4 regions of the Enterobacter chengduensis genome follow, and region 2 is predicted to be linked to each of the others. Evidence: predicted binding sites of a transcription regulator. Region 2 holds the regulator's gene; each other region holds the start of a gene.
What was found. The regulator PurR, encoded in region 2, represses purine synthesis genes. The targets are predictions, from matches to a motif close to CANGCAAACGTTTGCNTG.
Positions count from the first base shown of each region.

Region 1: rbsD (D-ribose pyranase) is a predicted target of PurR. The motif match lies at 2,140-2,157, and genes of this name have one in related genera.
Region 3: purL (phosphoribosylformylglycinamidine synthase) is a predicted target of PurR. The motif match lies at 3,249-3,266, and genes of this name have one in related genera.
Region 4: glyA (serine hydroxymethyltransferase) is a predicted target of PurR. The motif match lies at 2,841-2,858, and genes of this name have one in related genera.

Region 1 covers NZ_CP043318.1:5,064,182-5,071,752, reverse strand. Annotated here, with positions in the region: gene kup (low affinity potassium transporter Kup) at 213-2,081, shown strand; gene rbsD (D-ribose pyranase) at 2,307-2,726, shown strand; gene rbsA (ribose ABC transporter ATP-binding protein RbsA) at 2,734-4,239, shown strand; gene rbsC (ribose ABC transporter permease) at 4,244-5,209, shown strand; gene rbsB (ribose ABC transporter substrate-binding protein RbsB) at 5,237-6,127, shown strand; gene rbsK (ribokinase) at 6,234-7,163, shown strand; gene rbsR (ribose operon transcriptional repressor RbsR) at 7,167-7,571, shown strand, end outside.
Region 2 covers NZ_CP043318.1:2,213,962-2,221,532, forward strand. Annotated here, with positions in the region: gene cfa (cyclopropane fatty acyl phospholipid synthase) at 1-692, opposite strand, end outside; gene punC (purine nucleoside transporter PunC) at 990-2,189, opposite strand; gene punR (DNA-binding transcriptional activator PunR) at 2,304-3,215, shown strand; gene purR (HTH-type transcriptional repressor PurR) at 3,233-4,258, opposite strand; gene cydH (cytochrome bd-I oxidase subunit CydH) at 4,556-4,645, shown strand; gene FY206_RS10940 (MFS transporter) at 4,808-5,974, shown strand; gene sodB (superoxide dismutase [Fe]) at 6,013-6,594, opposite strand; gene FY206_RS10950 (C40 family peptidase) at 6,717-7,490, opposite strand.
Region 3 covers NZ_CP043318.1:3,812,115-3,819,685, reverse strand. Annotated here, with positions in the region: gene FY206_RS18405 (PTS transporter subunit EIIC) at 1-443, shown strand, start outside; gene yfhb (phosphatidylglycerophosphatase C) at 447-1,082, shown strand; gene tadA (tRNA adenosine(34) deaminase TadA) at 1,140-1,646, shown strand; gene mltF (membrane-bound lytic murein transglycosylase MltF) at 1,534-3,084, opposite strand; gene purL (phosphoribosylformylglycinamidine synthase) at 3,352-7,239, shown strand.
Region 4 covers NZ_CP043318.1:3,801,845-3,809,415, reverse strand. Annotated here, with positions in the region: gene glrR (two-component system response regulator GlrR) at 1-993, shown strand, start outside; gene glnB (nitrogen regulatory protein P-II) at 1,059-1,397, shown strand; gene hmpA (NO-inducible flavohemoprotein) at 1,480-2,670, opposite strand; gene glyA (serine hydroxymethyltransferase) at 2,975-4,228, shown strand; gene FY206_RS18345 (DoxX family protein) at 4,283-4,705, opposite strand; gene FY206_RS18340 (3-phenylpropionate MFS transporter) at 4,879-6,024, shown strand; gene csiE (stationary phase inducible protein CsiE) at 6,019-7,296, opposite strand; gene FY206_RS18330 (DUF1007 family protein) at 7,422-7,571, shown strand, end outside.

The DNA of each region.
Region 1 (7,571 bases), 2.3 Mb from region 2:
GCATCCTTTCGCCGTCGTGGCGGCCAGTTGAAGCGAGTATAGACGTTTCAGTCAGGGCTGGTAATAGACTGAAGTGCGGCGCAATTCTCTTTGCGCTACATTAATGCGGTTGCATTTAGGGGTACGATTTTGCGATGAATCGTGCATACTGTGCGCTTTTTGTGGGCCAAGGGACAGGAACACATTTGTTATTTAAACGAAAAGACTAGTCTATGAGCACTGATAATAAGCAATCATTACCCGCAATAACGCTTGCGGCGATCGGGGTTGTCTACGGTGATATCGGCACCAGCCCGCTTTATACGCTTCGTGAATGTCTGTCCGGCCAGTTTGGTTTTGGTGTTGAACGCGATGCCGTGTTTGGCTTCCTGTCCCTCATTTTCTGGCTGCTGATCCTGGTGGTTTCCGTTAAATACCTTTCCTTCGTTATGCGTGCTGATAACGCAGGTGAAGGTGGGATCCTGACCCTGATGTCCCTTGCCGGACGCAATACCTCGGCCAGAATGACCTCAGTACTGGTGATTATCGGCCTGATTGGCGGCAGTTTCTTCTACGGAGAGGTGGTGATAACGCCCGCGATTTCGGTCCTCTCGGCGATTGAGGGACTGGAGATTATCGCACCGCAGCTTGATACGTGGGTCGTCCCGCTGGCAATAATCGTGCTGACGCTGCTGTTTGCGATCCAGAAGCACGGTACGGGGCTGGTGGGCAAACTGTTTGCGCCGATTATGCTGGCCTGGTTCCTGATCCTGGCGGCGCTTGGCTTGCGCAGCATTATCGCCAACCCGGAAGTGCTGCATGCGCTAAACCCTTACTGGGCCGTGCATTTCTTCCTCGAATATAAAGTGGTCTCCTTCGTGGCGCTGGGTGCCGTCGTGCTCTCCATCACCGGTGTGGAAGCGCTGTATGCAGACATGGGCCACTTCGGGAAACTGCCTATCCGCGTGGCATGGTTTATCGTGGTGCTGCCGTCGCTGGTGCTGAACTACTTCGGCCAGGGCGCGCTGCTGCTCAAGAACCCGGAAGCGATTAAGAACCCGTTTTTCCTGCTGGCACCCGACTGGGCGCTGGTGCCGATGCTGATCCTGGCGACGCTGGCGACCGTTATTGCCTCTCAGGCGGTGATTTCCGGGGTGTTTTCTCTGACGCGTCAGGCCGTGCGTCTGGGTTATCTCTCACCGATGCGCATCATCCATACCTCTGAGATGGAGTCGGGCCAGATCTACATCCCGTTCGTTAACTGGCTGCTCTATTTTGCGGTGGTGATTGTCATCGTCAGCTTCGAGCACTCCAGCAACCTGGCGGCGGCGTACGGTATTGCGGTAACCGGTACGATGGTGCTGACATCGATTCTTTCCACCACGGTGGCGTACCGAAACTGGCACTGGAATAAGTTCCTTGTGGCGATGATTCTGGTGGGCTTCCTGTGCATCGACGTGCCGCTGTTCTCTGCGAACCTCGACAAGATTGTTTCCGGCGGCTGGCTGCCGTTGACGCTCGGTCTGGTGATGTTCATCGTTATGACCACCTGGAAAAGCGAGCGTTTCCGCCTGCTGCGCCGCATGCACGAGCACGGGAACTCTCTGGAGGCGATGATCGCTTCTCTGGAAAAATCCCCGCCGGTCCGCGTGCCGGGCACCGCGGTGTACATGTCTCGCGCGCTGAACGTGATCCCGTTTGCGCTGATGCATAACCTCAAGCATAACAAGGTCCTGCACGAGCGCGTGATCCTGCTGACGCTGCGCACCGAAGATGCACCTTACGTTCACAACGTGCGTCGCGTTCAGATTGAGCAGCTTTCTCCGACCTTCTGGCGCGTGGTGGCAAGCTACGGCTGGCGTGAAACACCGAACGTGGAAGAGGTGTTCCACCGCTGCGGCCTGGAAGGGCTGAGCTGCCGCATGATGGAGACATCGTTCTTTATGTCGCACGAGTCGCTGATCATCGGCAAGCGACCGTGGTATCTGCGCCTGCGCGGCAAGCTGTACCTCATCCTGCAGCGTAACGCCCTGCGCGCGCCTGACCAGTTTGAGATCCCGCCTAACCGCGTGATTGAGCTGGGAACGCAGGTCGAGATCTAAGTCTTTGAGCGGCCTGATGCCCTCACACTGACCCTCTCCCACAGGGAGAGGGCGCAAACATAAAAACGGTAACCTGACGGTTACCGTTTTGCATTTACCTCCCCTCCATTTCACTTAGCGAAACGTTTCGACGTCGATCACAAATCTGTTACGTCGTGATGGTTTTCTGAACATTTCTGGCGCTACACTACTTTTAGCGAAACGTTTCGCTAGTGGAGCAAGAAAATGAAGAAAGGCACTGTACTCAACTCAGAAATCTCATCGGTTATTTCCCGTCTTGGGCATACCGATTCGCTGGTGGTTTGCGATGCAGGCTTACCGGTTCCGCGCAGCACAACCCGTATTGATATGGCGTTAACGCAGGGCGTTCCCTCGTTTATGCAGGTACTGGAAGTCGTTACCGCGGAGATGCAGGTTGAGAAGGCCATTCTCGCGGCGGAAATCAAACAACATAATCCGCAACTCCACGAAACGTTGCTCAGCCACCTTGAGCAACTGCAACAACACCAGGGAAACACCATCGAAATTCGTTACACGACGCACGAACAATTCAAACAACAAACCGCAGACAGTCAGGCGGTGATTCGCAGCGGGGAGTGTTCCCCGTATGCGAATATCATTCTCTGTGCTGGCGTCACCTTCTGAGGCCATCATGGACGCATTACTGCAACTCAAAGGGATCGATAAGTCGTTCCCGGGCGTAAAAGCCCTCTCCGGCGCGGCGCTGAACGTCTACCCCGGGCGCGTGATGGCGCTGGTGGGCGAAAACGGTGCCGGCAAATCCACCATGATGAAGGTGCTGACCGGTATCTACCAACGGGATGCGGGTTCCCTTGTCTGGCTGGGTAAAGAGACCACCTTTACTGGCCCGAAATCCTCTCAGGAAGCCGGAATCGGGATTATTCACCAGGAGCTGAACCTGATCCCGCAGCTTACCATTGCGGAGAACATCTTCCTCGGCCGTGAATTCGTGAACCGCTTCGGCAAAATCGACTGGAAAACCATGTATGCCGAGGCCGACAAGCTGCTGGCGAAGCTGAACCTGCGCTTTAAGAGCGACCGCCTGGTCGGCGATCTCTCCATTGGCGACCAGCAGATGGTGGAAATCGCGAAGGTGCTGAGCTTTGAGTCCAAAGTCATCATCATGGATGAACCGACCGACGCCCTAACCGATACCGAAACCGAATCCCTGTTCCGCGTGATCCGCGAGCTGAAGTCGCAGGGGCGCGGAATTGTCTATATCTCTCACCGCATGAAAGAGATCTTCGAAATCTGCGACGACGTCACCGTATTCCGCGACGGGCAGTTTATTGCCGAGCGCGAAGTGGCCACGCTGACCGAAGATACGCTCATCGAAATGATGGTGGGACGTAAGCTCGAAGATCAGTACCCGCATCTGGATAAGCTGCCTGGCGAGATCCGCCTGAAGGTGGATAACCTCTGCGGCCCGGGCGTGAACGACGTGACCTTTACCCTGCGTCAGGGCGAGATCCTCGGCGTGGCGGGCCTGATGGGCGCGGGACGTACCGAGCTGATGAAAGTGCTGTACGGCGCGCTGCCGCGCACCAGCGGCTATGTCACCCTCGACGGTCATGAAGTGGTAACCCGCTCCCCGCAGGATGGTCTGGCGAACGGCATCGTCTACATTTCTGAAGACCGCAAGCGCGACGGCCTGGTGCTCGGCATGTCGGTGAAAGAGAACATGTCCCTGACCGCGCTGCGCTATTTCAGCCATAGCGGCGGCAGCCTGAAGCACAAAGACGAGCAGCAAGCGGTCAGCGATTTTATCCGCCTCTTTAACGTCAAAACCCCGTCGATGGAGCAGGCTATTGGCCTGCTGTCCGGCGGCAATCAGCAGAAAGTGGCGATTGCCCGCGGGCTGATGACTCGCCCGAAAGTGCTGATCCTCGACGAGCCCACCCGCGGCGTGGACGTGGGGGCGAAGAAAGAGATCTATCAGCTGATTAACCAGTTCAAGGCCGACGGTCTGAGCATCATTCTGGTCTCTTCCGAGATGCCAGAAGTATTAGGCATGAGCGATCGCATTATCGTCATGCATGAAGGGCATCTCGGCGGTGAATTCACTCGCGAGCAGGCCACCCAGGAAGTTCTGATGGCTGCCGCTGTGGGCAAGCTTAATCGCGTGAATCAGGAGTAAGAAGATGACTACCCAGGCTGTTTCTGGTCGCCGCTATTTCACAAAGGCGTGGCTGATGGAGCAAAAATCGCTGATTGCCCTGCTGGTGCTGATCGCGATTGTGTCGACCATGAGCCCGAACTTTTTCACCGTGAATAACCTGTTCAACATTCTGCAGCAAACGTCGGTGAACGCCATTATGGCGGTCGGCATGACGCTGGTGATTTTGACCTCGGGTATCGATCTGTCCGTCGGTTCCCTGCTGGCGCTCACCGGCGCGATCGCCGCTTCGATTGTCGGCATTGAAGTCAACGCGCTGGTGGCGGTTGCCGCTGCCTTGGCTGCAGGTGCGGCGATTGGCGCCGTCACCGGCGTGATTGTGGCAAAAGGCCGCGTTCAGGCGTTTATCGCCACGCTGGTGATGATGCTGCTGCTGCGCGGTGTGACCATGGTTTACACCAACGGTAGCCCGGTCAACACCGGCTTTACCGATAACGCGGATCTGTTTGGCTGGTTCGGTATCGGTCGCCCGCTGGGCGTTCCGACGCCGGTCTGGATCATGGCTATCGTCTTCCTGGCGGCGTGGTACATGCTTCACCACACCCGTCTGGGCCGCTATATCTATGCGCTGGGCGGTAACGAAGCGGCAACGCGCCTGTCCGGTATCAGCGTTAATAAAGTCAAAATTATCGTTTACTCCCTGTGCGGCCTGCTGGCGTCACTGGCCGGTATCATCGAAGTGGCGCGTCTTTCTTCCGCGCAGCCGACGGCGGGTACGGGGTATGAGCTGGATGCTATCGCGGCAGTGGTTCTGGGCGGTACGAGTCTCGCGGGCGGTAAAGGTCGCATTGTTGGGACATTGATCGGCGCACTGATTCTCGGTTTCCTGAATAATGGTTTGAATTTGTTAGGTGTTTCCTCCTATTACCAGATGATCGTTAAGGCAGTGGTGATTTTGCTGGCGGTACTGGTAGACAACAAAAAACAGTAACTGACGACACTACAGGACATCTTAGATATGAACATGAAAAAACTGGCTACCCTGGTTTCCGCTGTCGCGCTGAGCGCAACCGTAAGTGCTAACGCCATGGCGAAAGATACCATCGCGCTGGTTGTCTCTACCCTGAACAACCCGTTCTTCGTCTCCCTGAAGGACGGTGCGCAGAAAGAAGCGGACAAACTGGGCTACAACCTGGTGGTGCTGGATTCCCAGAACAACCCGGCGAAAGAGCTGGCTAACGTTCAGGACCTAACCGTTCGCGGCACCAAGATTCTGCTGATCAACCCAACCGACTCTGACGCCGTAGGTAACGCTGTGAAGATGGCAAACCAGGCGAAGATCCCGGTCATCACCCTGGACCGTCAGGCGTCTAAAGGTGACGTGGTCAGCCACATTGCCTCTGATAACGTGCTGGGCGGCAAAATCGCCGGTGATTACATCGCGAAGAAAGCCGGTGAAGGCGCGAAAGTTATCGAACTGCAGGGGATTGCCGGTACGTCCGCCGCGCGCGAGCGTGGTGAAGGCTTCCAGCAGGCCGTGGCTGCACACAAATTCAACGTGCTGGCCAGCCAGCCAGCAGATTTTGATCGTACTAAAGGCCTGAACGTCATGCAGAACCTGCTGACCGCACACCCAGACGTGCAGGCGGTCTTCGCCCAGAACGACGAAATGGCGCTGGGCGCGCTGCGTGCGCTGCAGACCGCAGGTAAATCTGATGTGATGGTTGTCGGATTTGACGGCACGCCGGATGGTGAAAAAGCGGTAAACGATGGCAAACTGGCTGCGACCATCGCTCAGCTGCCTGAGCAGATTGGCGCCACTGGCGTTGAAACTGCCGACAAAGTGCTGAAGGGCGAAAAAGTTCAGGCCAAATACCCTGTTGACCTGAAGCTGGTTATCAAGCAGTAAACGGCGAATCAGGCAGTCGCTGGCTGCCTGAGGGACACCAATAAAGAAAAGTGTGGCATACGCCACCGGGTAACACCGGTGGCGCTCTCAGATGGACAACCCAACCATGAAAACCGCAGGCAATCTCGTCGTCCTTGGCAGTATCAATGCCGATCACATTCTTAACCTTGAAACCTTCCCTACCCCGGGCGAAACCGTCACCGGTAATCAGTATCAGGTTGCATTTGGCGGTAAAGGCGCAAACCAGGCCGTCGCTGCCGGTCGCAGCGGGGCGAATATTGCGTTTATCGCCTGCACGGGTGATGACGATACCGGCGAGCGCGTACGTAAACAGCTGGCGAGCGACAACATTGATATCGCACCGGTCAGCGTTGTGGCAGGGGAATCTACCGGCGTGGCGCTGATTTTCGTTAACGCTGAAGGTGAGAATGTCATCGGTATTCATGCTGGCGCTAACGCCGCGCTGACGACGGATCGCGTTGAAGCGCAGCGTGCAATCATCGGCGAAGCCGAAGCCCTGCTGATGCAGCTGGAGTCACCCGTTGAAAGCGTGCTGGCCGCCGCCAAAATTGCGCATGAAAATCATACCACTGTCGTACTTAACCCGGCCCCTGCGCGTGTATTATCAGACGAGCTGCTGGCGCTGGTGGACATCATTACGCCAAACGAAACCGAAGCGGAAAAGCTGACGGGCATTCGCGTTGAAAATGATGACGATGCCGCACGAGCCGCGCGTGCACTGCACGATAAGGGCATCGGTACCGTGATTATTACCCTGGGTAGCCGTGGGGTGTGGGCAAGCGTCAATGGCGAAGGCCGCCGCGTGCCGGGCTTTAAGGTCAAAGCGATTGACACCATCGCAGCGGGAGATACTTTCAATGGTGCACTGGTGACCGCGCTGCTGGAAGGCAAGAGAATGGATGACGCTATCCGCTTCGCGCACGCTGCCGCCGCGATTGCGGTGACGCGCAAGGGCGCTCAGCCTTCCGTTCCGTGGCGTAAAGAGATTGATGAATTCTTAAGTCAGCAGGGGTAACGCTTGGCCACAATGAAAGATGTCGCCCGCATGGCGGGCGTTTCTACCTCGACGGTCTCTCACGTTATTAACAACGATCGCTTCGTCAGCGAGGCGATTCGGGAGAAAGTTGAAGCCGCGGTAAAAGATCTCAACTATGCGCCGTCAGCGCTGGCGCGCAGCCTTAAGCTCAACCAGACGCGCACCATCGGCATGCTGATCACCGCCAGTACCAACCCCTTTTATTCAGAACTGGTTCGCGGCGTGGAGCGCAGCTGCTTCGAGCGCGGCTACAGCCTGGTGCTGTGCAATACCGAAGGGGACGAGCAGCGCATGAACCGTAACCTGGAAACGCTGATGCAAAAACGCGTCGACGGGCTACTGCTGCTTTGTACCGAAACGCACCAGCCTTCGAAAGAGATTATTCAG
Region 2 (7,571 bases):
CGGTCAAACTGCTCGTTCAGGTCACGGTAATCCTGCAGGCGGATATCTACGTCGAGGCCCTGGCAGCGTTCCCGAGCCATTTTTTGCTGTTCCGCTGAAATCGTTACGCCGACCACGCTGACGTCATAGTGCTTCGCCATAAAATACGCCAGCCCACCCCAGCCGCAGCCGATATCCAGCACGCGCATGCCGGGCTGTAGCTGCAGTTTTTCGCCGATCAGACGCAGCTTGGCCTGCTGTGCCTCCTCAAGCGTTGACGCGTCTTTCCAGTAGGCACAGGAGTATTGCATGAAAGGGTCCAGCATCCGGCTGAACAGGTCATTGCCCAAATCGTAATGCTCTTTACCGACGATCCATGCGCGTTTTTTATTTTGCAGATTAAACAGTCGGGCAGAGGCGACGCGCAGGGTGTCTTTCAGATGGCGAGGGAGTTGATTTTCCAGACCGGCACGCAGCACGCTGGCGAAAAAGGTATCCAGGCGCTCACACTCCCACCAGCCGTCCATGTAGCTTTCGCCCAGGCCTAACGATCCCTCTCGCAATACACGTTTAAAAAAGTCGGGATGTTTAACCTGAGGATCGGATGGTGATGAACCATTGATAGTGATGCCTGCTCGACCTAACAGTTCACTGACGATCCGGGACCAGTTGTCGTCCGGAACGCTGACTTCTTCTATACACGATGAACTCATAGCTTCTCCATCACTCTGATGTGATCAGAACCTTCAAACAGCGTAGACGCTTTTTTGGTTTGTGAGAAATCTCACGGTAAAAACCGCGAGGCTAGTATCCGACGTAGAACAGAGGAAGGGAGATAACCCTTGCCGAAATGCCTTCCATGGTAAAACGGGAGCACTCCGGCTCCCGTTAACACTTAATATTTATCGTATTTAATCGAACCAAATTTAGTATAGGCCTCAAAATTTGGTGATTCAATAGAAAATTGTTAGCAACCTAATCACTGAAATGTAACATGATTTCAGGCGCAATCAGGCATGCGAGGTTTCCGCCTGCGACCGCGCATTTTGCTCGCGATGCGCAGCCGACTGCATGCGATAGCCCATCGCCGCCAGCGCAACGGTGACCAGCATCACGCTGGTGGTGGTCAGCAGCGGCGTTGCAATAAGCGCGGAGACCACCAGGCTTGCCAGGAAGCACAGACCCAGCTGCAGGGTATTTTGCAGCGCGGCCGCGCGGCCTGTCGCCTGCGGGAACGGACGTAACGCCTGTGCCACCACGATGGGGTAAATCGCCCCGTTCGCCACGGCCATCACGCAGAAGGGGATCAAAATTTCAGCCAGACCTGCGCCCGGAACAAACCCGACGGCCCAGGTGCCGATGACGCTCAGCGCATAGAGCACCAGCAGCCATGGCAGCATCTGCTGACCTTCCCATTTTTGCAGCGCCGCGCGGCAGCCGTACCCGCCTACCAGGAACGCGATGGTCTGCGGAACATAGCTCAGACCGATGGCCGCCGGGCTGTAGCCCATATCGTGCAGAATAAACGGCGAGCCGGTGAGCCACGCGAAGAAGCTGGCCGAACAGGCGGCATAGATCAGGACATTCCCGCGATACGCTTTCGCGCTCAGCAGGGAGGTGAAGGTGATCGGCTTCGCGTCGGCGTGCGCCTCTTTTTTATGCGCGGGCTTGAGGCCGAACGCCGGCAGCATCAGCACCAGGGTGATGGCAAACAGCGTGGCAAAGATCGCCTGCCAGTCGAAATGCGCGAGGATCCAGCTGCCCAGCAGGGGAGCGAGGGCAGGGGAAAGTCCCACCAGCGGCATAATCGTCGCGAAAATACGGTTTGTACGGTTAGCCGGATAGTAGTCGGTGACCAGCGCCTGCCAGGTCACCGCCGCGGCACAGACGCCCACGGCCTGAATGAAGCGCAGCACCAGCAGCCAGGTAGCGTCACGCACCCACAGCATCCCCAGGCAGCCGACGGCAAAAATGGCCAGACCCAGCAGCAGGACCGGTTTACGGCCAAAGCGATCCGAGAGCGGTCCCCACAGCAGCTGGGCGAAAGCAAAACCGGCGAGGAATAAGCTCAGGCTGGCGCTGATGGCCGCAGCAGGGGTTTGCAGATCTTCCTGCATCGCGGCAAACGCCGGCAGGTACATGTCGGTGGCCAAAAAGCCCAGCACGCTTAAGCCGCCGAGCCAGACTAAAAATCCTTTCCTGGGTTGCATTCTTCTATTCTCCTGAGGAGGCAGGTGTACGTTGGCGCAGAGTGTAGGGAGTGCAAAGCGGCTTGTGAAACGCTAATATTTGGCGGGTGCATTCAAATTTTTTGCAGGCAGAAAATGTGGTCAGATTATTCTCTTGAAGTGGTCGATGCTGTCGCGCGCAACGGCAGCTTTAGCGGTGCGGCGCAGGAGCTGCACCGCGTCCCTTCGGCAATCAGCTACACGGTGCGTCAGCTGGAGGAGTGGCTGGCGGTTCCGCTGTTTGAACGGCGGCATCGCGACGTGGAATTGACGCCCGCAGGCGCGTGGTTTTTGAAGGAAGGGCGTTCTGTTATCAAAAAAATGCAGATCACCCGCGAGCAGTGCCAGCAGATCGCCAACGGCTGGCGGGGACATCTCTCCATCGCGGTGGATAACATCGTGAAGCCCGAGCGCACCCGGCAAATGATCGTCGATTTCTATCGCCATTTTTCTGACGTCGAGCTGCGGGTCTCCCAGGAGGTGTTCAACGGCGTATGGGACGCGCTGGCGGACGGCAGGGTGGAGATGGCGATTGGCGCCACGCAGGCGATCCCGGTCGGGGGACGTTACGCCTTCCGCGATATGGGGATGCTGAGCTGGAAATGCGTGGTGGCACGCGATCACCCGCTGGCGGCGATGGAAGGGCCACTGAGCGACGATACGTTGCGCAACTGGCCGTCGCTGGTGCTGGAGGATACCTCCCGTTCATTGCCCAAGCGTATCACCTGGCTGCTGGACAACCAGCGGCGGGTGGTGGCGCCTGACTGGGAATCGTCGGCGACGTGCCTCAGCGCCGGGCTGTGCGTCGCGATGGTGCCCGTTCATTTTGCGCGTCCGCGCATCGATACCGGAGAGTGGGTGGCGCTGACGCTTGAGAATCCGTTCCCGGATGCGGCATGTTGCCTGACCTGGCAGCAAAATGATGTCTCGCCAGCGATGGCCTGGCTGCTGGATTATCTGGGCGACAGCGAAACGCTAAACCGGGAATGGTTACGGGAGCCAGCATAGCTGGCCCCGTAAAGGGATTAGCGACGGTAGTCGCGGAACGGACCATCCGCAACGGAACGGCGTTCAATCAGGCGCGGGTGGACCTCAATGGACTGCGACTCTTCACGTTTGTTGACGATCCTGTCGAGCAGCATGTTGAAGGCCGTTTCACCCAGCGAATCTTTCGGCTGGTGAATGGTGGTCAGCGCCGGGGTAAAGAAGCGCGCGTTACGCACGTTATCATACCCGATCACGGAAATATCCTGCGGCACGCGCAGACCCAGCTCGTCGGCCGCACAGAGCGCGCCCATGGCCATGATGTCGCCCCCGCAGAAAACGGCGGTCGGACGGTGCTGCTGGGAGACAATCTGCTGCATCGCGCGGTAGCCTGACTCCGGCTCAAAGTCGCCCTGCACGATCCAGTTTTCCGGCACGGTAATCAGCGCTTCTTCCATCGCTTTCATAAAGCCGGCCAGACGGCCCGCGCCGGTGTTGCGCTCCAGCGGACCCGGGATCACGCCAATCTCGCGGTGGCCGCGTTCGATCAGATAACGGCCCGCCATATAGCCGCCTTCAAAGGCGTTGTCGATCACGGAGTCGGTGAAGTCCGCGCGCGCTTCACCCCAGTCCATCACTACCATCGGGATATGGCGATACTCTTCGAGCATCGACAGCACGGATTCCGGGTACTCGGAACACATCACCAGCAGGCCATCCACGCGCTTTTGCGCCATCATCGACAGGTAGGCGCGCTGTTTTTCAATGCTGTTCCACGCGTTGCCCAGAATCAGGGTATAGCCTTTCTGGAAGCAGTTTTTTTCTACCGCTTCAATGATCTCGGCAAAATAGGCCGCTTCACTGCTGGTCGCCAGCAAACCAATGGACTTGGTGTGATTAACCTTGAGGCTGCGCGCAACCGCACTTGGCGAATAGTGCAGCTCTTTGATCGCTGCCCAGACGGCGTTGCGCGTCTCTTCCGCCACAAAGCGGGTTTTGTTAATTACATGTGATACGGTTGTAGTGGAAACGTTTGCGCGTTTTGCTACGTCTTTAATTGTTGCCATTAAATGTCACTCCAGACCATATCCTAAACTCCTGAAAAACTTGAAGGTAAACGTTTGCCTTCTCTCACCCTTATCTCGCAATGTTGAATTGCGGCACGCCGGGAAAACGACACGGGACGTCAGGAGGGGGTCAATGGCCGGTACGCTAATAAATTTAGCGTGGAATTTTGTCCTATCTTGATGAAAAGGGGAAGAGGTAAAGTGGTTATCAGTATAAATCCAGGAAGATTTTTGACGTAATCTGTGCAAAAATGAGCAAGCTCACTTTTCGTGGGGGGATTAAAAGGAGAAAAATTGATGAGTTCCGATCTGAAGTTTTCGCTGTTCACCACCGTTGTTGTGCTGGCTCTGATTGTCGCGGCGGGTCTGACGGCTGCGCTGCACTGATTTACGCGGGGGGAGAGCCTTCTCCTCCCAGTTTCCCGGATTGTTACTTCTCAGGCAAAAATTTTTTGCCATTTTGTTAACTTCTCATTTTTTGTGATTGATGTCATGCTTTCTGCTTCTTTGTTCTGTGTTACCACATGACACGGCATCCGGAGTTGACGCATGAAAATCAATTTTCCCCTGCTGGCCCTGGCGATTGGCGCTTTTGGGATTGGCACCACTGAATTCTCCCCGATGGGGCTACTGCCCGTTATCGCCCGGGGCGTAGACGTTTCGATCCCTGCTGCCGGGATGTTGATCAGCGCCTACGCTATCGGCGTGATGGTAGGAGCGCCGCTGATGACGCTTCTCCTTTCGCACCGCGCGCGCCGCAATGCGCTGATATTCCTGATGGCCATCTTCACCCTGGGTAACGTGCTTTCGGCCATTTCGCCGGACTACACCACGCTGATGCTGTCACGCATTCTGACCAGCCTTAACCACGGCGCGTTCTTTGGGCTGGGGTCGGTCGTTGCTGCCAGCGTGGTGCCTAAACATAAGCAGGCGAGTGCCGTAGCAACCATGTTTATGGGCTTGACCATCGCGAACATCGGCGGGGTGCCTGCGGCAACCTGGCTGGGCGAGGTCATTGGCTGGCGGATGTCCTTCCTGGCGACGGCCGGACTGGGCGTGGTCGCGATGGTGGCGCTGTTCTTCTCCCTGCCGAAAGGCAGCGCGGGAGAACGTCCTGACGTGCGCAGAGAGCTGTCGGTGCTGATGCGCCCGCAGGTGCTCTCCGCGCTGCTCACCACCGTGCTGGGAGCAGGGGCGATGTTTACCCTCTACACCTATATTTCACCGGTATTGCATGACATCACCCGCGCAACGCCTCTTTTTGTTACCGCGATGCTCGTGCTGATTGGCGTGGGCTTCTCGATCGGCAACTACCTCGGTGGGAAATTTGCCGACCGTTCCGTGAGCGGGACGCTGAAGGGTTTCTTAACCCTGCTGATTGTCATCATGATCGCAATTCCCTGGCTGGCGCGGAATGAAGTCGGCGCCGCGATCGCGATGGTTGTCTGGGGCGCAGCCACCTTTGCCGTGGTGCCGCCGCTGCAGATGCGCGTAATGCGCGTTGCGCATGAAGCGCCGGGGCTCTCGTCGTCGGTCAACATCGGTGCCTTTAACCTGGGCAATGCGCTCGGGGCGGCGGCCGGTGGGGCCGTGATTTCAGGAGGGCTGGGATACAGCTTTGTGCCGGTGATGGGGGCGATCGTTGCCGCGCTCGGCCTGCTGCTGGTGATGACGTCGGGTCGTAAACAGCCCGAAGCAGCCTGCGCTGCGGATTAAGCCAAAAACGCAGAAGGGCGAACCCTTCTGCGTGTCTCTTACGCGGCGAAGTTCTTCGCCACAAACTCCCAGTTAACCAGTGCCCAGAAGTGCTCCAGGTAGTTAGGGCGCGCGTTGCGGTAATCAATGTAGTAAGCGTGTTCCCATACGTCCACGGTCATCAGCGGCTTCGCGCTGGTGGTCAGCGGGGTGCCCGCGTTTGAGGTGGACACGATAGCCAGTTTGCCATCCGCCTCTTTAACCAGCCACGTCCAGCCAGAGCCGAAGTTCTTGATGGCGGCATCGGTGAACTTCGCTTTGAAGTCCGCGAAGCTGCCAAAGGCGGCGTTGATGGCGGTAGAAAGCTCACCGGCAGGTTCGCCGCCGGCATTTGGCGCCAGGCAGTGCCAGTAGAAGGTGTGGTTCCACACCTGAGCCGCGTTGTTAAATACGCCACCCTCTGAGCTGCGGACGATCTCTTCCAGCGTTTTGCCTTCAAAATCGGTGCCCTTGATCAGGTTGTTCAGGTTGGTGACGTACGTCTGGTGATGCTTGCCGTAGTGATATTCCAGGGTTTCCGCAGAAATGTGCGGGGCCAGGGCGTCTTTTGCATACGGTAGTGCAGGTAATTCGAACGACATTGCTTCTCTCCTTATTGTATTTTGCGTTGCCAATAACCACACAGACAACGTGGACAGGATAGCAAATTGAAAGGGTATGCAAAAGAGGAACTTACCCTGCCACGGATGTGGCAGGGCAGGGGTTAGCGAATGGTTTTCGGCGTCATCACGCGGCGCGCGCCGACGTAGTGGCGTACCCAGTAGTCTTCGCTGAGAGAGGTGATCTGAATATCCTGGCCGCTACGTGGAGACTGGATGAATTTCCCGTTGCCGACGTAGACGCCGACGTGGTCAGCCGTGCCGCGGCCCTGGGTGCGGAAGAAGACCAGGTCGCCGTTTTCCAGCTCGCCGCGGTCAACCGGTGAGGCATCGCGCAGGTGGTACATTTCGTTGGCGGTACGCGGAATGCGGAACTTAACCAGATCCTTATAGGCGTAATAGACGAGGCCGCTGCAGTCAAAGCCGGTACGCGGCGAGCTGCCACCCCAGTGATAAGGTTTGCCAATCTGCCCCATCAGCTTGTTCATTGCTGTTTTTTGCGCTTTCTGCACGCGCACCTTATGCACTTCCGCTATTTTGGTGACCTTCGTACATTTCGCCTTGTGGCCCTTACGCGCGGTGCATTTTTCAGTCACGAGGTTAGCGGCGGTTTGCGAAGCTTTACTTTTGGCGGAGTGGGCAGTGCGGGAAGGCTTGGTTTTCGTCTTGCTGGAAGCGGTCTGTTTGGTTTGAGCCGGTGTTTTTTTCTTGTCGTTCTTAGCGGTGGTTTTTTTCTTACGTTCTGTAGCTTTCGCCAGATGGTTTTTTTGTACGGCAGAATGCCGCGCCTGCTGAGAGGCGTTTGCCACTGGCGTGAAGGTGAGTGAAGTAAACAGTAAAGCACAGAGCGTGATCGAGATTTTATTTATCCGCGCCACTGGGCAGTCCCCTGATAAATGCAGGTCATCAATAACACCCGCGTATGATTTACAAAGCCCGTCGATTCTAATCTATAAAAA
Region 3 (7,571 bases), 1.6 Mb from region 2:
ATCAGGGGCTGGTGCCAATCCACGTTGAGCTGGTGCAGGCGCATGGCTATAACGCGCTTTTGCCTATTCTGTCGATGGCGGGCGTGGGGCAGGTCGGCGCGGCGATTGCCATACTGATGAAAACCCGCAACGCGCGTCTGAAAAAAGTGATTAAAGGCGCGCTCCCGGTCGGCCTGCTCGGGATTGGCGAGCCGCTGATTTTTGGCGTCACGCTGCCGCTGGGTAAACCGTTTCTCGCGGCCTGCCTGGGCGGCGCGGTAGGCGGCGCGCTGATCAGCTACTGGAAGGTCGCCACCGTGATCACCTTTGGACTTTCCGGTTTACCGCTGGCATTAACCATCGTGACCGGAAAAGTGATGCTCTATCTGTTAGGCTATTTAGTAGCGGTGATCGCCGGGTTCCTGTTTACCTGGCTATTAGGATTCAACGACCCAGAGGAGTAAGGTTTGACAAACCACGCGCGTCGCATTGTCTTTTTCGACCTGGATGGCACGCTGCATCAGCAGGATATGTTTGGCACGTTTATGCGCTACCTGCTGCGGCGTCAGCCCCTGAATGCGCTGCTCGTGCTGCCGCTCTTACCGGTTATCGGCATCGCGCTGCTGGCGAAAGGCCGCGCGGCGCGATGGCCGATGAGCCTGCTGCTGTGGGGATGTACGTTTGGACACAGCGACGCGCGGCTCAAACAGCTGGAAAAGGATTTTGCGCACTGGTTTCGCGGGCACGTCGCCGCCTTTCCGGTGGTGCAGGCGCGCCTGACCGGCTACCTCGACGCGAACGATGCCGACATCTGGCTGATTACCGGCTCCCCGCAGACGCTGGTGGAGCAGGTCTATTTTGATACGCCCTGGCTTCCGCGCGTAAATCTTATCGCCACGCAAATTGCTCGCGGCTACGGCGGCTGGGTACTGACCCTGCGCTGCCTGGGGCATGAAAAAGTGGTCCAGCTGGAGAAACGCATCGGTACGCCGCTGCGCCTGTACAGCGGCTACAGCGACAGCAAGCAGGACAACCCGCTGCTCTATTTTTGCCAGCATCGCTGGCGCGTTACGCCATCAGGTGAACTCCAGCAACTCGAATAGTCTTATGCATAATCGGCGTGTATAATGCGCCCCGCTTTTCGACTGGAGTATCAACCGTTGTCCAACCCTGAACTCGACCATGAATACTGGATGCGCCATGCGCTAACGCTCGCTCAGCGCGCCTGGGACGAGGGCGAAGTGCCCGTGGGCGCCGTGCTGGTCCACAATAACCAGGTGATTGGTGAAGGGTGGAACCGTCCCATTGGTCGCCACGATCCTACCGCGCACGCCGAAATCATGGCGCTTCGTCAGGGAGGGCTGGTGCTGAAAAACTATCGCCTGCTTGACACGACGCTGTACGTGACGCTGGAGCCGTGCGTGATGTGCTCCGGCGCGATGGTGCACAGCCGGATCGGTACCCTGGTCTTCGGTGCGCGGGATGAAAAAACCGGTGCGGCCGGTTCCCTGATGGACGTGCTGGGTCACCCGGGAATGAACCACCAGGTGAAAACTATCGGCGGGGTGCTTGCACCAGAGTGTTCGGGACTATTAAGCGATTTCTTTCGAATGCGCCGTCAGCAGAAAAAGCAGCAAAAGGCAGAATTGAAGCTGTCGGGCGATTAAGCTCGTCCGGCGCCACGACAGGGTAGCTTTGGGCCAGCTGTTTGGCCTCCGTCGCCTCTTTCTCTTTCTCCAGCAGATACCCGACCAGGCTAATCTGATATTTACGGATATTTTCCACGTAGGCGTAGGCTTCATGCCCGCGCGCGTAGCCGTATGTCAGCTTGTTGTACCATGGCTTCTGGCTGAGCAGCGGCAGCCGCTGTTTTACGTCTGACCAGCTGTCCGGATTGCCTTTTGTTTTGGCCGTCAGCGCTCGCGCGTCAAGCATGTGCGCGTAGCCCATATTGTAAGCCGCCAGCGCGAACCAGATCCGCTCCTCTTCCGGCACCGTTTCCGGGACTTTTCCCATCATATCCTGCAGATAGCGCGCGCCGCCGCTGATGCTCTGTTCCGCATCGGTGCGGTCATTCACGCCCAGGCTCAGCGCGGTGTTTTTGGTTAACATCATCAACCCGCGTACGCCGGTCGGAGACGTGGCCTGGGTATCCCAGTGGGATTCCTGATACGAAATGGCCGCCAGCAGCTTCCAGTCAATCTCCTGGGCGTATTTTTCGAACAGCGGCTGGAGGTCCGGCAGGACGCTGTCTACCGCGCGCAGGAAGCTGCGGGTATCAACGTAGTCAAAGTCGTCACCATGGCCGAGGTACTTCTCCTCGAGGCGGGCCAGCGTTCCGTCTTCATTGATGGTGTTGAAGAAGTCGAGCATCGCGGCAGAAAAGGTCTGATCGTTATCAAGATGGCTAAACCAGGTGACGGGCTGCTCGTCGGTGACGTCCAGCGCCACGGCGATTTCAGGATGCACGCGCTGGAACAGGCTGATCGCGACCGAATCGGCAATGGTGTAGGGCACTTTCTGGTCTTTTACCTGCTCCAGCAGCTCGGTCGTGCCGAGTTTCGGATCCACCGTCCAGCTCAGGTCGGGAAATTTCTTCTCCTTGAGCTCCCGCAGATCCTCAATCACCACGTGACCGGGCGCAATCGTCAACTGGGTATCGTTAATCGTGGCCAGCGAGCGCGGGCGCTGGCTCCCGACGCGGTAAACCAGCTGCTGCGAAACGGAGTAGTAGGTCGGGCCCGGCTGGTAGTTCTTGCTGCGCTCGCTGTTATACACCAGCCCGGCGGCGAGCATATCGGCATCGTCGTTATCGAGGTCATCAAACAGCTGGTTGATATTCTGGCGAACGGTAATTTTAAGCTTCACACCAAGATAATCGGCAAACTGCTGCGCCAGTTCATAATCCAGGCCAATGATTTTGCCGTTGATGTCGCTGTAAATCAGCGGAGAGTTGAGGGTACTGACGCGCAATTCCCCCCGCTCCTGAATGGCGGCGATACGGTTTTCGGCTTTGCCGAACCAGGGAATAGAAGGCCAGAGGGCCACTGCCAGCAGCAACGTTACAATGCCGATGAGCAGATAATTAATCTTTAATTTTTTCAATTAGTTAATTCTCTGCGACGCCGGTTGCCTTAGTCTGCTGTAGCCATGTTAATAATCAGGTTTGCCATTGAATGAGCGGCATTTTGCGTAAACTTGCGCCACTTGGCAACCTATTAGAGAAGCAGGTCACATCTATTGTTAAATCTCTGCGGCAATTTTATTTCGACGCAAACGGTTTCGTCAGCGCTCAGGATTCTCTATAATGACGCCCGTTTTCCCCCCTTGCGCACACTGAAAGCGCCCCGGCGCTTCGAAGACGAGAGACTTATGATGGAAATTCTGCGTGGTTCGCCTGCACTGTCTGCCTTCCGTATTACCAAACTGCTGGCACGTTTTCAGGCGGCCGACCTTCCGGTAAGCAATATTTACGCTGAGTATGTCCATTTTGCTGACCTGAATGCCCCCCTGAATGCAGAGGAGCGCGTCCAGCTGGAACGCCTGCTCAAGTATGGCCCAAGCCTGAGCAGCCATACGCCAACCGGCAAACTGATCCTTGCGACGCCGCGTCCGGGCACCATCTCCCCCTGGTCTTCCAAAGCCACCGACATCGCCCACAACTGCGGTCTGAGCCAGATTAACCGTCTGGAGCGCGGCGTGGCGTACTACGTGGAAGCCTCTACCCTGAGCGACGCGCAGTGGCAGGCGGTTGCGGCTGAACTGCACGATCGCATGATGGAGAGCGTATTTGCCTCTCTCGATGACGCGCAGAAACTGTTCTCTCACCATCAGCCTGCGCCGGTACAGAGCGTAGACCTGCTGGGTCAGGGCCGTCAGGCGCTGATTGACGCCAACCTGCGTCTCGGCCTGGCGCTGGCAGAAGACGAAATCGACTACCTGCAGGATGCGTTTGTTAAGCTCAACCGTAACCCGAACGACATCGAACTCTATATGTTCGCGCAGGCGAACTCCGAGCACTGCCGCCACAAGATTTTCAACGCCGACTGGATTATTGACGGCGAACAGCAGCCAAAGTCGCTGTTCAAAATGATTAAAAACACCATGGAGCAAACCCCTGACCACGTGCTGTCTGCCTATAAAGACAACGCCGCGGTGATGGAAGGCTCCGAGGTGGGCCGCTTCTTCGCCGATCGCGAAGCAGGGCGCTATGACTTCCACCAGGAGCCCGCGCATATCCTGATGAAGGTTGAAACCCACAACCACCCGACGGCGATCTCCCCGTGGCCGGGTGCGGCGACCGGCTCCGGCGGTGAAATCCGCGACGAAGGGGCGACCGGTCGCGGTGCTAAACCCAAAGCGGGTCTGGTCGGTTTCTCCGTCTCCAACCTGCGTATCCCGGGCTTTGAACAGCCGTGGGAAGAAGATTTCGGCAAGCCGGAGCGCATTGTGACCGCGCTCGACATCATGACCGAAGGCCCGCTGGGCGGCGCGGCGTTTAACAACGAATTTGGCCGTCCGGCGCTGAACGGTTACTTCCGTACCTATGAAGAAAAAGTGGACAGCCACAACGGCGAAGAGCTGCGCGGCTACCACAAACCGATCATGCTGGCGGGCGGGATCGGCAACATCCGCGCCGATCACGTGCAGAAAGGCGGGATTGTCGTCGGCGCGAAGCTGATCGTCCTCGGCGGCCCGGCGATGAACATCGGCCTGGGCGGCGGGGCGGCTTCTTCAATGGCCTCCGGCCAGTCTGACGCGGATCTCGATTTCGCCTCCGTGCAGCGCGACAACCCGGAGATGGAGCGTCGCTGTCAGGAGGTAATCGACCGCTGCTGGCAGCTGGGCGACGCCAACCCGATCCTCTTTATCCACGACGTGGGCGCGGGCGGTTTGTCCAACGCCATGCCGGAGCTGGTGAGCGACGGCGGTCGCGGGGGGCGCTTCAACCTGCGCGATATCCTGAGCGATGAGCCGGGCATGAGCCCGCTGGAAATCTGGTGTAACGAATCCCAGGAGCGCTACGTGCTGGCGGTGGCGGCGGATCAGCTGCCGCTGTTTGACGAGCTGTGCCGCCGCGAGCGCGCGCCGTATGCCGTCATCGGTGAAGCGACCGAAGAGCAGCATCTCTCCTTAAGCGACACCCACTTTGATAACCAGCCGATCGATCTGCCGCTCGACGTTCTGCTCGGTAAAACGCCGAAGATGACCCGCGACGTCACCACCCGTAAAGCGGCGGGCAAAGCGCTGGATCGCCAGGGCATCACCGTGGCGGAAGCGGTCAACCGCGTGCTGCACCTGCCGGCTGTGGCAGAGAAAACCTTCCTGGTGACCATCGGCGACCGCACCGTGACCGGCATGGTCTCGCGCGATCAGATGGTCGGTCCGTGGCAGATCCCGGTGGCGAACTGCGCCGTGACCACCGCGAGCCTCGACAGCTACTACGGCGAAGCGATGGCTCTCGGCGAACGTACCCCGGTGGCGCTGCTGGACTTCGCTGCCTCTGCCCGTCTGGCGGTGGGTGAAGCGCTGACCAACATCGCCGCGACGCAGATTGGCGATATCAAGCGTATCAAGCTCTCCGCAAACTGGATGGCCGCTGCCGGTCACCCAGGCGAAGATGCTGGCCTGTATGAAGCCGTTAAGGCGGTGGGCGAGGAGCTCTGTCCTGCGCTTGGGCTGACCATCCCGGTGGGTAAAGACTCCATGTCGATGAAAACCCGCTGGCAGGAAGGCAGCGAGCAGCGCGAGATGACCTCTCCGCTGTCGCTGGTGATCACCGCGTTTGCCCGCGTGGAGGACGTGCGTCACACCGTTACGCCACAGCTTGCGACCGAAGACAACGCCCTGCTGCTGATTGACCTGGGTAAAGGCCACAACGCGCTGGGCGCAACCGCGCTGGCGCAGGTTTACCGTCAGCTCGGCGACAAGCCAGCCGACGTGCGCGACGTGGCGCAGCTGAAAGGCTTCTACGACGCCATCCAGGCGCTGGTGGCGCAGCGTAAGCTGCTGGCCTACCACGACCGTTCCGACGGCGGCCTGCTGGTGACGCTGGCAGAGATGGCCTTCACCGGCCACTGCGGCGTGGAAGCGAACATTGCAACGCTTGGCGAAGACCGTCTGGCGGCGCTGTTTAACGAAGAACTGGGTGCCGTGATTCAGGTGCGTGCCGCGGATCGCGACGCGGTTGAAGCCGTGCTGGCGCAGCACGGCCTGGCAGACTGCGTGCACTATCTGGGTAAAGCCGTTCAGGGCGACCGCTTCGTCATTGAAGCAGACGGCCATGCGGTGTTCAGCGAAAGCCGCACCACCCTTCGCATGTGGTGGGCGGAAACCACCTGGCAGATGCAGCGCCTGCGTGATAACCCGGAATGTGCCGATCGGGAACACAACGCCAAGGCTAACGACAACGATCCGGGCCTGAACGTGACGCTCTCCTTCGACATCAACGACGACATCGCCGCGCCGTACATTGCGACCGGCGCGCGTCCGAAGGTGGCCGTGCTGCGCGAGCAGGGCGTTAACTCCCACGTTGAGATGGCGGCTGCCTTCCACCGCGCGGGCTTCGACGCCATCGACGTCCACATGAGCGACCTGCTGGCCGGGCGGACCGGCCTGGAAGATTTCCAGGCGCTGGTGGCGTGCGGCGGCTTCTCCTACGGCGACGTGCTGGGCGCGGGCGAAGGCTGGGCGAAGTCCATCCTCTTCAACAGCCGCGTGCGCGACGAGTTCGAAACCTTCTTCCACCGTCCGCAGACGCTGGCGCTGGGCGTGTGTAACGGCTGCCAGATGATGTCTAACCTGCGCGAGCTGATCCCGGGCAGCGAAGCCTGGCCGCGCTTCGTGCGCAACCAGTCCGACCGCTTCGAAGCGCGCTTCAGCCTGGTGGAAGTGACCCAAAGCCCGTCTCTGCTGCTGCAGGGAATGGTTGGCTCACGGATGCCAATCGCCGTGTCCCACGGTGAAGGCCAGGTAGAAGTGCGTGACTCTGCGCATCTGGCTCAGCTGGAGAGCAAAGGCCTGGTGGCGCTGCGCTTTGTCGATAACTTCGGCAAGGTCACGGAAACCTACCCGGCTAACCCGAACGGCTCCCCCAACGGTATTACGGCGGTGACCAGCGAAAGCGGGCGTGCGACCATCATGATGCCGCACCCGGAACGCGTGTTCCGTACCGTGAGCAACTCCTGGCATCCGGAGAACTGGGGCGAGGACAGCCCGTGGATGCGTATCTTCCGCAACGCGCGTAAACAGCTGGGTTAAGTTTCAACGACCTACCTTTAGGCCCGGTGAGCGTCAGCGCCACCGGGCTTTTTTTGTCCTTGTCGCAAAATCGCGACAATCCTGTGAGCCAGGCGTCTCCAAAAGGAGACATTTAACCTATTGATTTATATAGGGTGGCAAAGGTTCCCTTTAAGGTGTTGCTGAATAGCGACACTTAGCCTGGAAATCATTCAATCGATAATTAACAGGCTAAACGACTAAAAATCATATATATCAATATGTTAATATTTTGTTTTGCATTCTGGCACGGGTGTTGCATAATATTAACCAGTGGCTCATTCACCTTCTTATGTCAGCCCCTTCGGGACGCG
Region 4 (7,571 bases), 1.6 Mb from region 2:
AAGGCAATCGACAGCGCGCTGGAACATGCCGCCCCGGCGGGGGATGAAGCGTGGCGGGAGTCCATCGTCACCCGCAGCCCCATTATGCTGCGTCTGCTTGAACAGGCCCGGATGGTAGCGCAGTCCGACGTCAGCGTGCTGATCAACGGCCAGAGCGGAACCGGGAAAGAGATCCTGGCGCAGGCGATCCATAACGCCAGCCCGCGCAGTAAAAATGCCTTTATCGCCATTAACTGCGGCGCGCTGCCGGAACAGCTGCTCGAATCTGAACTGTTTGGTCACGCCCGCGGCGCCTTTACCGGCGCGGTGAGCAGCCGTGAAGGGCTGTTCCAGGCCGCGGAAGGCGGCACGCTGTTCCTGGACGAAATTGGCGACATGCCCGCGCCGCTGCAGGTCAAACTGCTGCGCGTGCTGCAGGAGCGCAAAGTGCGCCCGCTGGGCAGCAACCGCGACATTGATATTAACGTGCGTATTATTTCGGCGACCCACCGCGATCTGCCAAAAGTGATGGCCCGCAACGAGTTCCGCGAAGATCTCTACTACCGTCTGAACGTGGTCAACCTGAAGATCCCGGCGCTGGCGGAGCGTGCGGAAGACATTCCGCTGCTGGCGAACCATCTTTTACGCCAGGCGGCCGATCGCCATAAACCGTTCGTGCGCGCCTTTTCTACCGATGCGATGAAGCGGCTGATGGCCGCAGGCTGGCCGGGTAACGTGCGTCAGCTGGTCAACGTGATTGAGCAGTGCGTGGCGCTCACCTCCTCACCGGTGATCAGCGACGCGCTGGTGGAGCAGGCGCTGGAAGGGGAAAACACGGCCCTGCCGACGTTTGCGGAGGCGCGTAACCAGTTCGAGCTCAACTATCTGCGCAAGCTGCTGCAGATCACCAAAGGCAACGTGACCCACGCGGCGCGAATGGCCGGACGCAACCGCACCGAGTTTTACAAGCTCCTCTCGCGCCACGAGCTGGAAGCTAACGATTTTAAAGAGTAATGCCGTATGGTACTGTGAGCAATCGATTACGAGGCAGCTTACAGGCAAGCGTTTAAGGACCCACCATGAAAAAGATTGATGCGATTATTAAACCTTTCAAACTGGATGATGTGCGTGAAGCGCTGGCGGAAGTCGGCATCACCGGGATGACCGTGACGGAAGTGAAAGGTTTTGGTCGTCAGAAGGGCCACACCGAGCTTTACCGTGGCGCAGAGTACATGGTCGACTTTCTGCCGAAAGTAAAAATTGAAATCGTGGTCAGCGACGATATCGTCGATACCTGCGTGGATACCATTATCCGCACCGCGCAGACGGGCAAAATCGGCGACGGTAAAATCTTCGTCTTTGACGTGGCGCGCGTGATCCGTATCCGCACCGGCGAAGAAGACGACGCCGCGATTTAACGATGCCAACGGTTTTGTAGGCCGGGTAAGGCGCAGCCGCCACCCGGCGAAAAAAAGCCCCTCGTTTGAGGGGCTTTTTGCATTACAGCACCTTATGCGGGCCGAAGCACTCGTAATGAATGCTGTCTTTATTCACCCCCAGCGCTACCAGCTGCTTCGCGGCATACTGCATAAACGCCACCGGTCCGCAGACGTAGAACTGCATCTCCGGCGCGCTAAACGCCCCTTCATGCTGGCTCAAATTCATCAGACCTTCACTGTCAAAGCGGGCCGATGCGCGATCCGCCTCCGTCGGCAGGCGATACCACGTGTGCGCGGTGAAGCGCGGCAGGGACGCCCCGAGCGTGTTCACCTCATCCGCAAAGGCGTGCACCTCGCCGTTTTCCGCAGCGTGGAACCAGTTAACCTGCGCGCCGTGGCGTGATTTTGCCAGCGTATCGAGCATTGCCAGCATCGGCGTTTGGCCGACGCCCGCAGAGATCAGCGTAACCGGGGTATTTGCTTCAACGGCCATAAAGAAATCGCCCGCCGGCGCGGCCAGATGGACCACGTCACCTACGCTGGCTTCGTTATGCAGCCAGCTGGATACCTGGCCGCCGTCCTCACGCTTCACCGCAATGCGGTAGCCTTTGCCGTTTGGCCTGCGGGTGAGGGAATACTGGCGGATCTCCTGATGCGGGAAGCCTTCTGGCTTCAGCCAGACTCCGAGATACTGGCCCGGCTGGTAATCGGCCACCGGTTGACCGTCCACCGGCTCAAACTCAAAGCTGGTAATTAACGCGCTGCGCGGGGTTTTCTCAACGATGCGGAAGGCGCGCGTCCCTTCCCAGCCGCCGTTCTTGCTGGCGTTTTCGCTGTAGATTTGTGCTTCACGATTAATGAATACGTTTGCCAGCACGCCGTAGGCTTTACCCCAGGCGTCCAGCACCTCCTGGCCCGGGCTGAACATCTCGTCCAGCGTTGCCAGCAGGTGGCCGCCGACAATGTTGTACTGCTCGGGTTGGATCTGGAAGCTGGTATGCTTCTGCGCGATTTTTTCCACCGCGGGCAGCAGGGCGGCCAGGTTTTCGATATTGCTGGCATACGCTGCGATGGCGTTAAACAACGCTTCACGCTGATCGCCGTTACGCTGGTTGCTCATGTTGAAAATCTCTTTGAGCTCCGTGTTATGCGTGAACATGCGATCGTAGAAATGGGCGGTGAGTTTAGGGCCCCTCTCTACCAGCAGGGGAATGGTGGCCTTAACGGTAGCGATGGTTTGAGCGTCGAGCATGAGCGCATCCTTCTGATGTGACTTTAATGATGTATTTTAAATGCATCTTATAAAAAATATCCCTGCGGTGTAAAGGGTTCTTTGCAAGATGAAAAATGTGCATCACAAACCTGAAAAGAAATCCGTTGAAATAAGCGAGAGCTTTATTCCTCAAACCCTTGCGTGGCGCGAAGGAAAACGTTTGCGTAAAATCGTTTGTCAAGACCTGTTATCACAGAACTATTCAGTTATACTGTTGCCCGTCGTCCAACAGGACTGCCTTTTCAGGCCAAAATTTACTTGTTAGCTGAGTCAGGAGATGCGGATGTTAAAGCGTGAAATGAACATTGCCGATTATGATGCCGAACTGTGGCAGGCTATGGAGCAGGAAAAAGTACGTCAGGAAGAGCACATCGAACTGATCGCCTCCGAAAACTACACCAGCCCGCGCGTGATGCAGGCGCAGGGTTCTCAGCTGACCAACAAATACGCTGAAGGTTATCCGGGCAAGCGCTACTACGGCGGTTGCGAGTACGTTGATATCGTTGAGCAGCTGGCTATCGACCGTGCGAAAGAACTCTTTGGCGCTGACTACGCGAACGTGCAGCCGCACTCTGGCTCTCAGGCTAACTTTGCGGTCTACACCGCGCTGCTGCAGCCGGGCGACACCGTGCTGGGTATGAACCTGGCGCAGGGCGGCCACCTGACTCACGGCTCCCCGGTTAACTTCTCCGGCAAACTGTACAACATCATCCCTTACGGTATTGATGAGTCCGGTAAAATTGACTACGAAGACATGGCGAAGCAGGCCAAAGAGCACAAACCGAAGATGATCATCGGTGGCTTCTCTGCTTACTCCGGTATCGTTGACTGGGCAAAAATGCGTGAAATCGCAGACAGCATCGGCGCTTACCTGTTCGTTGACATGGCGCACGTGGCGGGCCTGATTGCCGCTGGCGTTTACCCGAACCCGGTTCCGCACGCGCACGTTGTGACCACCACCACCCATAAAACCCTGGCGGGTCCACGCGGTGGCCTGATCCTGGCGAAAGGCGGTGACGAAGAGCTGTACAAAAAACTGAACTCTGCGGTGTTCCCGAGCGCGCAGGGCGGCCCGCTGATGCACGTTATCGCGGCAAAAGCGGTGGCGCTGAAAGAAGCGATGGAGCCAGAGTTCAAGGTTTACCAGCAGCAAGTTGCTAAGAACGCCAAAGCGATGGTGGAAGTGTTCCTGAACCGTGGCTACAAAGTGGTATCCGGCGGGACTGAAAACCACCTGTTCCTGCTGGATCTGGTTGATAAAAACCTGACCGGTAAAGAAGCTGACGCTGCCCTGGGCCGCGCCAACATCACCGTAAACAAAAACAGCGTGCCAAACGATCCGAAGAGCCCGTTCGTGACCTCCGGTATCCGTATCGGTTCTCCGGCCGTGACTCGCCGCGGCTTCAAAGAAGCGGAAGTGAAAGAGCTGGCTGGCTGGATGTGTGACGTTCTGGACAACATTAATGACGAAGCGGTTATCGAGCGCGTCAAAGGTAAAGTTCTGGATATCTGCGCACGCTTCCCGGTATACGCATAATTCCTCTGCTTTGCAGAAATAAAAAAGGCCGCGCTTGCGGCCTTTTTTTATGGCTTAACGCCGGTCGAGGGAAATTGCCCCGGGGCCAACTATCGCCAGCAAAATAAACGCGCCGGCAATGCTGATATTCTTGTAGAAGTTAATCATATTCGGTACGACCGCGTCACCGGTCATGTCCCAGTAGTGATGGCCAATCACCGCCGTGCCCAGCGTGTAGAACACAAACAGTACCGCGATGGGGCGGGTGAAGAAACCCAGTACGATCAGGATGGCGGCGGGTACCTCCATCACCACCGCAATAATGGCCGCCAGCATGGGCATCGGCGTTCCCAGCGAGGTCATATATTGTACGGTGCCGCTAAACCCCGTTAGTTTTGGATAGCCAAAGATAATAAACAGCACGACAAGCGCGATGCGGCCAATGAGCAGCAGCAGGTGACGTGACTGGCCGAAATCGAAATAACGTAGTGAGTTCATGGCAGAAAAACCTCTGCAAGTGGAGTAATTTAAACGTAATACATATTTTCATTCCCTGCCATAAGCCAGGCGACTGCATAAGATGTTAATTTTTCGTTAATTTATAGCAGGCTATCTACTTGCTTAATTTTTCTATTCTCGCCAGACTATGGCCTCGATTTCGGGAGGGATTCATGGTCTTGCATTCCACGCGCTGGCTGGCGCTCAGCTATTTCACCTATTTCTTTAGCTACGGTATTTTTCTGCCCTTCTGGAGCGTCTGGCTTAAGGGTATCGGCCTGACTCCGGAAACCATCGGCGTGCTGCTGGGCGCAGGGCTGGTGGCGCGTTTCCTCGGCAGCCTGCTGATTGCCCCGCGCGTCAGCGATCCCTCTCTGCTGATCAAGGCCGTGCGCATTCTCGCGCTGCTGACGCTGGTCTTTGTGGCCTGCTTCTGGGTCAGCCACCAGTTTGCCTGGCTGATGGTGGTGATGGTCGGCTTCAACCTGTTCTTCTCACCGCTGGTGCCGCTGACGGATGCTCTGGCGAACACCTGGCAAAAGCAGATCACCATGGACTACGGTCGCGTGCGCCTGTGGGGCTCAATCGCCTTTGTCATCGGTTCCGCGCTGGTGGGTAAACTGGTGAGCCTTTGCGATTATCGCGCCATTCTCGCCCTGCTGAGTATCGGTATTGCTTCGATGCTGCTGGGCATGCTGCTGCGTCCGTCTGTGATGCCGCAAGGGGAAAGTCGCCATCAGGAGAGCGCAGGCTGGCCCGCCTGGCGGAGCCTGGTCGCACAGAGCTGGCGTTTTCTGGCGTGTGTTTGCCTGCTCCAGGGGGCGCACGCGGCGTACTATGGCTTCAGCGCTATCTACTGGCAGGGGGCGGGATATTCTGCTTCTGCCGTCGGTTATCTGTGGTCGCTGGGCGTGGTGGCCGAAGTCATTATTTTCGCCCTGAGCAAAAAGCTGTTCCGACGCTTTGGCGCGCGCGATCTGCTGCTGCTTTCCGCGATTTGCGGCGTGGCGCGCTGGGGGATTATGGGCTGGACGACCGATCTGCCGTGGCTGATCGTGGCGCAAATTCTGCACTGCGGCACCTTCACCGTATGTCACCTGGCGGCGATGCGCTATATCGCCGCGCGCGAGGGCGGAGACGTCATTCGTCTGCAGGCTGTTTATTCGGCGGTGGCCATGGGGGGCAGTATCGCAATCATGACGGTCTTCGCGGGGTTCCTCTACCAGCATCTGGGGCAGGGCGTCTTCTGGGTGATGGCCCTGGTTGCCTTACCCGCCATCGTTGTGCGTCCAAAAGTGGCCGCGCGCGCCTCGCTATGATTCCAGCATGGCGCGAATATGTTCTTGCTGCTGCGCGTTCAATGTCTCCACGGCATGGATCAACGGCGGCGAGAACAGCGGCAGGGCGGTAGGGTAGGGGGTGATAACCAGCGCGGCTTCGCGCGGTGCCCCCTCTTTCTGGAAAGCCTGCAGCGTCAGGTAGCGAATGTTGAGCGGCAGAAGGGTTAGCTCGCGCAGCTGCTGCTCAATCACCTCTTCACAGGATTTATCCTCTCCGGTTAACAACACCACCTGTTTTTCATGAAGATCGGTCTCCTGCATCAGCCAGGCGCCGAAAATGACCGCCACCAGCGCCATTTCTTCATCGGAGAATCGCAGCTCAAATTCCGTTTCCAGCTCCTGCAGCGCTTCTTTCGTGGTGCGTAACAGCCGGGGATAGAGACGGTGGATCTCCTCCGGCAGGCTATTGTCGATGCCGATCTCAAACAGCGAGCGGTCCAGCGCCTGAGCCAGATGGATATACAGCTGATCGGTCAGCCCCTGCTCGTCGCTGAAGTTCATTCCGGTTTGCGAACGAAAACGGGCCACCATGCGCACGATGGCGCGGCGCAGGCGCCGATCCTGCTGGTGTTTATCGAGCACCGGATCGGGCGTGCGGAGCATCATAAACAGCAGGGCAAGAAACAGCTGTTCATCCCCGTGGGCGCCCTGCGGGACGCGCCGTCTCCAGTGACGCACAATCTCCTGGGCCGTAAAATACTCCCCTCTCGACTGGGTCCAGCTGCGCTGAACGTGGGAAAACTGCGGCGTATTCCCGAGCTGGTGCTGGATAAGACAGTATTGCAGATAGAGCTGTAAAAACTGGACGTCGCGACATTCAAACTGGCGCTGGAGCTTGCGGGAGCAGAAGCCGATCAACGCCCGCAGGTTCGCATCGTCGTAAAGCGGCCGCGCAATGCCGTGCTGTTTAAGTGCGGTTTTTAATGCGGGGGTAAACTGGTGCGAGACAAACTGCGGGCAAAGCCGCAGCGCACGGCGCAGCCAGTGCAGCAGGCATAAACGCTGATTCAGGGCTGTGCCTTCAATTCGGTAGCTGCCGTCGTGGTGCGTGACAATCTCCAGCCGGTGATAGCGCTGGATTTCATCGCGCGTCTCGGCTATATCTTGCCGTGCCAGCGCGTCGTCCACCCCGTTGGCAGCAATGATACTCTGTGCGGTGACGGCAGCATCGGGCAGGAAAAGCATCAAAAGCACCTGGCAGCGGCGCTGCGAACTGGAAAGCACAGATGGAATTTCAAGCGTCGTCATCATCTGTCGGGTATCCAGTGAGAATGTTTGATAAGAATAGCTAAAGGATGAGCGCTGAAAAGCGCGCCGGCAGGCCTTTCATTCAGGATTGCTGGAGAACATCACAGAATTTTTGACGTGAGGAATTGATGCAAACAGGTAAACAATGCGCGATGGCGTTATTTTTGGCGGCGATCGGCTTCACTGCCAGCGCACACCCTCACAGTTTTATTGACCTTAAAACCGAGCTGGTCACCGACGGCACGCAGCTGAGCGGCCTGAAAATGCGCTGGACGATG